Regions from separate parts of the Solibacillus sp. FSL K6-1523 genome, predicted to be linked through region 1. Evidence: a T-box and tRNA genes for the amino acid it is inferred to sense, from the RefSeq annotation. Region 1 holds a T-box; the other holds one or more tRNA genes.
What was found. A T-box is a leader RNA that pairs with one kind of tRNA and senses whether it is charged. The one in region 1 lies ahead of leuS (leucine--tRNA ligase), so its partner is inferred to be a tRNA-Leu.
Positions count from the first base shown of each region.

Region 2: it has a tRNA-Leu gene. The T-box ahead of leuS (leucine--tRNA ligase) is inferred to sense a tRNA for this amino acid. The anticodon was not compared.

Region 1 is NZ_JBBOSU010000001.1:3,361,759-3,365,964, reverse strand. Features, by position in the region: gene MHI10_RS16190 (TRAP transporter large permease) at 1-437, shown strand, start outside; gene MHI10_RS16185 (MDR family MFS transporter) at 545-1,714, shown strand; T-box leader at 1,807-2,022, shown strand; gene leuS (leucine--tRNA ligase) at 2,205-4,206, shown strand, end outside.
Region 2 is NZ_JBBOSU010000001.1:4,076,195-4,080,400, forward strand. Features, by position in the region: rRNA gene MHI10_RS19600 (16S ribosomal RNA) at 1-1,195, opposite strand, end outside; tRNA gene MHI10_RS19605 (tRNA-Gly) at 1,396-1,469, opposite strand; tRNA gene MHI10_RS19610 (tRNA-Leu) at 1,488-1,573, opposite strand; tRNA gene MHI10_RS19615 (tRNA-Lys) at 1,630-1,705, opposite strand; tRNA gene MHI10_RS19620 (tRNA-Gln) at 1,711-1,785, opposite strand; tRNA gene MHI10_RS19625 (tRNA-Asp) at 1,791-1,866, opposite strand; tRNA gene MHI10_RS19630 (tRNA-Glu) at 1,895-1,969, opposite strand; tRNA gene MHI10_RS19635 (tRNA-Asn) at 1,971-2,045, opposite strand; gene MHI10_RS19640 (SprT family protein) at 2,289-2,747, opposite strand; gene MHI10_RS19645 (Tex family protein) at 3,001-4,206, opposite strand, start outside.

The DNA of each region.
Region 1 (4,206 bases):
TTATTATATCTTCCTTCTTATTTGGTTATTTTTTAGGGATTTCACAGATACCTAATACAGTATCAAGCTTTTTAACTGGTCTTGATGTCCATCCGATGTTCGTCATGTTTGGAATATGTTTGATGTATATTTTTTTAGGTATGTTTATTGATATGTTATCAGCTATGTTTTTAACGATCCCTATTATTTTACCTGCAGTTATCAATTTAGGGTTTGATCCAATTTGGTTTGGTGTAATCGTCGTTTTTTTAGCAGAAATTTCATTAGTGACACCCCCATTTGGGCTCAGTATATTTATGATACAAGGAGCTGTAAAGGGGAGCGAATATACAGAAATATTAAAAGGCTCCTTCCCATTTATTGTTACAGATTTTATTGTTTTATTTATCTTCCTATTCTTCCCTCAGATTATATTATTTTTACCAAATTTAATGTAAGAGTAAAATGGTGCCTTGCGAATTTTATCGTAAGGTTTTTTTCTTGTGCATTTAAAAAAACAAGCATAGACTAATATTTTGCGAGTCTAAGTATTGGAGGTGGGAGAATGCCAAAACAAGTTTGGCTTTTAATAATTGGAACATTTGTCAATACCGTCGGAAATTCATTTTTATGGCCATTAAATAGTATTTATATACATGATTATTTAGGAAAGACGTTAACAATGGCAGGCTTTGTTTTAATGCTCAATTCGTTAGCAGGTGTGTTTGGTAATGTATTAGGCGGTATATTGTTTGATAAGCTTGGCGGGTATAAAACAATTTTAATCGGTGTCGTTTTCAATTTAATTTCAATTACCTTACTTACGATTTGGCATGAATGGCCGCAGTATATTATTTTCTTAACGATGCTCGGGTTTAGTGGGGGGATTGTCTTTCCCGCACTTTATGCTATTGCGGGGAGTGCTTGGCCAGAAGGGGGCAGAAAATCGTTCAATGCTATCTTTTTAGCAAATAATGTAGGGGTAGCGATTGGACCAGCACTTGCAGGGCTCATCGCAGATATTCAATTTGAATGGGTATTTATTTCGAATTTAGTTTCTTACATCGTGTTTTTCTTGATTGTCATCTTTACATTTAAGCGCTTTGATTCGGCAAAAGTAACAACGAAAAAAGTATCTTCAGAAATGAATGAACCAAAAGCGAAGGCACCTCTTATTGCATTAACTATTTTAAGTGTTTCATTGGTATTATGCTGGCTTTCTTATTCACAATGGAGTGCAACGATTTCATCTTATACGCAATCTCTAGGCATGAGTTTGTCGCAATACAGTTTATTATGGACATTGAACGGCTTTATGATTGTAGCAGTTCAACCAATTATTAAACCGCTTGTGACGCGCTGGGAAAAGAAAATTAAACATCAGCTTGTACTTGGTTTAGCATTAATGTCTGTTTCATTTTTCGTCGTATATTTTGCAGGAGACTTTAAAATGTTTGCCGCAGCAATGGTCATTTTGACTTTAGGAGAAGTATTTTTCTCACCAGTTATCCCGATGCTTGCTAATAAAATGGCGCCACCTGGACAAGAAGGGTTTTATCAAGGGTTAGTGAACAGTGCAACAACGGTAGGAAGAATGATTGGTCCGTTATTTGGTGGAATAATGGTTGATTTATACGGAATGCAAGTATTAATGCTTATTTTATCGGTTATATTGATTGTAGCAATTATACCTTGTTTATTATTTGACCGAGGACTGAAAACGAAGGTATTTTGATAAAGGGGTCCCTGAGATGTCGGAATTATCGGTGAATAACAAACAACCACTTGTGCTTTTGGCTACAATCCGATAAAATGAATGGAATAATAAAAATGACTGTGATAAGGAATAGTAGACGGTTCTTCCTTGTAGAGAGCTAGCGGTTGGTGAAAGCTAGTAGGTAGTAAGTCGAACTCGCCTTTGAGTTAGCTTTGGTGAACGAATAGTAACTAAAAGCCGTGTATTCGCGTTAAGAAGTCAAGCTGAGTGCAGTGTCACTAATGTGGGTGGTACCGCGGGAGTATATAATAACTCTCGTCCCTTCTTTTATAAGAATGGGGCGGGATTTTTTTGTTTTTCAAATATTCTGCAAATTCAACTTGGATTATTAACGAGCTATGTATACATTTTTAAGGGAAATCACATAAGAAAGTATAGAACCTTGCGCAATCTCGTACAAGAAATAACTTTCTAATCACAGCAATCGCAAAATAGAGGAGGAATTTTCGTGAGCTTTAATCATCAACAAGTCGAAAAGAAATGGCAGAAATATTGGGCCGACAACAAAACGTTTAAAACGGAAAATGAAGGGGATAAACCAAAGTTTTATGCACTGGATATGTTCCCGTACCCATCAGGTGCAGGTCTACACGTAGGACATCCTGAAGGGTATACAGCAACAGATATTCTTTCACGTTTTAAACGTATGCAAGGCTATAATGTCCTGCATCCAATGGGCTGGGATGCATTTGGTTTACCAGCAGAGCAATATGCACTAGATACAGGAAATGACCCTGCTGAATTTACAGCGAAAAACATCGCAACATTCAAGCGTCAAATCCAAGAGCTTGGCTTTTCTTATGATTGGGATCGTGAAATTAATACGACGGACCCTTCCTACTATAAATGGACACAATGGATTTTCACAAAATTAGTGGAAATGGATTTAGCTTATGTGGATGAAGTAGCTGTTAACTGGTGTGAAGCACTTGGAACAGTACTTGCCAATGAGGAAGTAATTGATGGTCTTTCTGAACGCGGTAGTCACCCAGTAGTGCGTCGTCCAATGCGTCAATGGGTGTTACGTATTACAAAATATGCGGACCGTTTAATTGATGATCTTGTGGATGTTGATTGGCCTGAATCAATTAAAGATATGCAACGTAACTGGATTGGCCGCTCTGAAGGCGCACAAGTGAAATTCACAATTGCAGGCACAGACAAAGATTTCGAAGTATTTACAACGCGTCCAGACACATTATTCGGTGCAACTTACTGCGTACTGGCACCAGAGCATAAATTAGTAGCTGAAATTACGTCAGCTGATCAAAAAGCTGCGGTAGAAGCATATTTAGAAAAAGTTTCTTTAAAATCTGATTTAGAGCGTACAGATTTAGCAAAAGAAAAAACAGGTGTGTTCACGGGTGCATATGCAGTGAATCCAATTAACGGCAAGCAAGTACCAATTTGGATTGCTGACTATGTGTTAGCTACTTACGGTACTGGTGCAATTATGGCGGTTCCAGCACATGATGAGCGCGACTATGAATTTGCTAAAGAATTTGGCTTAGACATTGTTGCTGTTTTAGATGGTGGCAACATTGAAACAGAAGCGTTCACTGGTGACGGTGCACATATCAATTCTGATTTCCTAGACGGTTTAAATAAAGAAGACGGTATTACAAAAGCAATTGATTGGTTAGTAGAAAATGGTGTCGGTGAAAAGAAAATTACGTACCGTTTACGTGACTGGTTATTCTCTCGTCAACGTTATTGGGGTGAGCCAATTCCAGTAATTCATTGGGAAGATGGCACAATGACAACGATTCCTGTTGATCAATTGCCATTAGAATTACCGAAAACAGAAAATATCCGTCCTTCAGGTACAGGTGAATCGCCACTTGCCAATATTGATGAGTGGGTAAATGTAGTACACCCAGAAACAGGCTTAAAAGGTCGTCGTGAAACGAACACAATGCCACAATGGGCAGGTTCTTCATGGTACTTCTTACGCTATATTGATCCAACAAATGATGAGGCATTAGCAGATCCAGAATTAATCAAACGTTGGTTACCAGTTGATATTTATATCGGTGGTGCGGAACATGCGGTACTTCACTTACTATACGCACGCTTCTGGCATAAAGTGCTGTACGATTTAGGCATTGTACACACGAAGGAACCATTCCAAAAGTTATTTAACCAAGGGATGATCCTAGGTGAAGGTAATGTCAAAATGTCTAAATCATTAGGAAATGTTGTCAACCCAGATGATATTATTGAATCACATGGTGCTGATACATTACGTTTATACGAAATGTTCATGGGTCCATTAGAAGCTTCTATTGCATGGAGCACAAATGGTTTAGATGGAGCGCGTCGTTTCTTAGATCGTATTTGGCGTTTATTCATAACAGAAGAAGGTCAATTAACGGAAAAAGTGCAAGTTTCAGATGATAAAACTTTAGAAAAAGTGTATCACCAAACAGTGAAAAAAGTGACGGAAAACT
Region 2 (4,206 bases), 710 kb from region 1:
ACCTTCCTCCGGTTTGTCACCGGCAGTCTCCTTAGAGTGCCCAACTAAATGATGGCAACTAAGAATAAGGGTTGCGCTCGTTGCGGGACTTAACCCAACATCTCACGACACGAGCTGACGACAACCATGCACCACCTGTCACCGTTGTCCCCGAAGGGAAAACTGTATCTCTACAGTGGTCAATGGGATGTCAAGACCTGGTAAGGTTCTTCGCGTTGCTTCGAATTAAACCACATGCTCCACCGCTTGTGCGGGCCCCCGTCAATTCCTTTGAGTTTCAGTCTTGCGACCGTACTCCCCAGGCGGAGTGCTTAATGCGTTAGCTGCAGCACTGAGGGGCGGAAACCCCCCAACACTTAGCACTCATCGTTTACGGCGTGGACTACCAGGGTATCTAATCCTGTTTGCTCCCCACGCTTTCGCGCCTCAGTGTCAGTTACAGACCAGATAGTCGCCTTCGCCACTGGTGTTCCTCCAAATCTCTACGCATTTCACCGCTACACTTGGAATTCCACTATCCTCTTCTGCACTCAAGTTTCCCAGTTTCCAATGACCCTCCACGGTTGAGCCGTGGGCTTTCACATCAGACTTAAGAAACCACCTGCGCGCGCTTTACGCCCAATAATTCCGGACAACGCTTGCCACCTACGTATTACCGCGGCTGCTGGCACGTAGTTAGCCGTGGCTTTCTAACAAGGTACCGTCAAGGTAGCGCCAGTTACTACGCTACTTGTTCTTCCCTTGCAACAGAGTTTTACGAACCGAAATCCTTCTTCACTCACGCGGCGTTGCTCCATCAGACTTTCGTCCATTGTGGAAGATTCCCTACTGCTGCCTCCCGTAGGAGTCTGGGCCGTGTCTCAGTCCCAGTGTGGCCGATCACCCTCTCAGGTCGGCTACGCATCGTTGCCTTGGTGAGCCGTTACCTCACCAACTAGCTAATGCGCCGCGGGCCCATCCTGTAGTGACAGCCGAAACCGTCTTTTAACATTCGAACATGAGTTCAAAAGTGTTATTCGGTATTAGCCCCGGTTTCCCGGAGTTATCCCAATCTACAGGGTAGGTTACCCACGTGTTACTCACCCGTCCGCCGCTAACTTTCAAAGGTGCAAGCACCAATGAAAGTCCGCTCGACTTGCATGTATTAGGCACGCCGCCAGCGTTCGTCCTGAGCCAGGATCAAACTCTCCATAAAAGTTAGTTTGAAAGCTCATTTGCTTTGCTAGCGTATCAACATAAAGTTGATATCTATAATTTGTTTAAGTTCATCACTTAAACGTTTAAATCATTAACGTTTGCTTGTTCAGTTTTCAAGGTTCATTATGTCATTCTTGCGACACTCAATATATCTTACGACACATTCTCTTTCGTGTCAACATTTTTTTAAAAGTTTTTTGGAGCGGGTGAAGAGAATCGAACTCTCATCATCAGCTTGGAAGGCTGAGGTTTTACCACTAAACTACACCCGCATATGAAATTTGTTGTTATGGTGCGGACGAGAGGACTTGAACCTCCACGGGGTTACCCCCACTAGGCCCTCAACCTAGCGCGTCTGCCATTCCGCCACGACCGCGTTTATTATCAACTTCTCTAATTATACATCTTTGCGAGAAAATGTCAATATAAAACTGGTGAGCCATGCAGGATTCGAACCTGCGACCCTCTGATTAAAAGTCAGATGCTCTACCAACTGAGCTAATGGCTCGGAAATGGCTGGGGAACCTGGATTCGAACCAGGGCATGACGGAATCAAAATCCGTTGCCTTACCGCTTGGCTATACCCCAATAAATGGCGGTCCCGACCGGGATCGAACCGGCGATCTCCTGCGTGACAGGCAGGCATGTTAACCGCTACACCACGGGACCAAAACAAACTCTTCTATTAAAATTAAAATGGTGACCCGTACGGGATTCGAACCCGTGTTACCGCCGTGAAAGGGCGGTGTCTTAACCGCTTGACCAACGGGCCATGGCTCCGAAGGTAGGACTCGAACCTACGACCAACCGGTTAACAGCCGGTTGCTCTACCACTGAGCTACTTCGGAATATCGTTTATGTTGTCGTCGTTATTACCTTGCCGACTTTTATTATTATAGACACCTTTTATCGATTCGTCAACACCTTTTTGAAATTTATTTTCAAACTTTAAAATTGCTTATAAAATTACATGCTCACACCATTCGAGAAGTGGGAAACCTCTCCTTAAAGTAGTTACATAAAGTATTTCCAACTTGAACAACTATATGCAGACTTCTAAAATGAATCGCGATATCATGTACTCATTAAAATCAATTACATACTAACTCTATACTTCCCCCACAAATGCTACAACAATACTTTTTAACATCCATTTTTCGTTTCCTTCTATACAACTGATTACAATTGATACAATGATAAACATGAACTGCTGATGCTGCTTTTTTCTTCACCTCTTCAATCCTCGAACAAAAACGTGGCGCCCCCACTTGATTCAATAATTGTTTAAAATCTGGATCTTGATGTTTATACCCTCTTCCTAACAAATGCAAATGATAATGGCAAAGTTCATGTAAAATGATCCCTCGGAGTTCCTCCATTCCGAAGTGATCGTACATTTTTTTATTTAATTCAATATGATGTGAATTCAATAAATACCTTCCACCTGTCGTTTTCAATCTGCTATTAAAATAAGCTTGGTGTATAAATGGTCGGTTAAAGTGTTGAATTGAAAGTTCTTCAACTATCTTTTGAACTTGTTCGTCTGTCAAATACTCACCCCATATCAAATCAATTAGAAAATTACACTTTAATCATTAACAAACTCTAATCGATATTGCTCTCTATTTAAATGCACAAAAAATTATAATAAAAAGTACACCGAATCATACGGTGCACCTTCATTATAAGTGATTAACATTTATTAATAAATTACTTAATTATACGTACAAGTACGTTTCAAACAAAATCTCTGCTATAGCTTTAATCCAACATGAACTAATGCGTTCATGAATTGGATGATTTTTAAATGCTCTCTTGAAGTGCTGGTGGAAGCATTGTTAGCGATATTCTTCCTTTGTTTACTTCGACACTTTCAATCCAAACAGTCACGATATCACCTAAAGATACTACATCCAATGGGTGCTTAACTCGTCCCTTTTGTAATTTTGAAATATGAACGAGTCCATCTTGTTTAACGCCGATATCAACAAATGCGCCAAAATCAACAACATTTCGAACGGTTCCTTGTAATTCCATACCAACTTGTAAATCCTTCATTTGTAATACATCCGTTTTTAATAACGGCTGCGGAAAGGCATCTCGGGGATCTCGTGATGGCTTCATTAATGTCCCTACAATATCTTTCAATGTGACTTCCCCAACTTGTAATGTTTCACCTAACGCTGATAATCCTAATTGACTAATCGCCTGCTCAGCCTTTACTGTTCCTACATCTTTTTTTGTTAAGCTTGCTGCTTGTAAAATTTCTTCAGCCAATTTATAACTCTCCGGATGGATTCCTGTTGCGTCTAATGGATTTTTCGCTTCTGGAATACGCAAAAAACCAATTGCTTGTTCGTACGTTTTAGCACCTAAGCGTGGAATTTTCTTCAATTGAGCACGGGAAGTAAACTTTCCATTTTCACCGCGCATCGTTACTATATTTTCCGCAACCGTTTTCGATAATCCTGATACATACTGCAAAAGGGAAGCTGATGCTGTGTTTACATCTACTCCTACTTGGTTTACTGCTGTTTCCACAATAAACGAAAGGGATTCCGCTAATTGCTTTTGCGAAACATCATGTTGATACTGCCCTACACCTACAGCTTTCGGATCTATTTTCACCAATTCAGATAGCGGATCTTGTAATCGGCGTGCAATCGATACCGCACTCCGTTGTTCTACTTGTAAATCTGGGAACTCTGCACGCGCTGTTTCAGAAGCAGAATAAACAGATGCCCCTGCTTCATTAACGATGACATATGCCACATCCTGCGTAACTTCCTTCAACAGCTCTGCAATAAACTGCTCTGTCTCACGTGAAGCTGTCCCATTGCCAATTGCAATAATGCTAATCGGATACTTTGTTAAGATATTTTTTATTGCTACCTTTGATTTTGTTGTATCTGAAGTAGTGTGTGGATAAATGACACCTACCTCAATCATTTTCCCTAATTCATCGACTACTGCTAATTTACAGCCCGTTCGATAGGCCGGGTCGACACC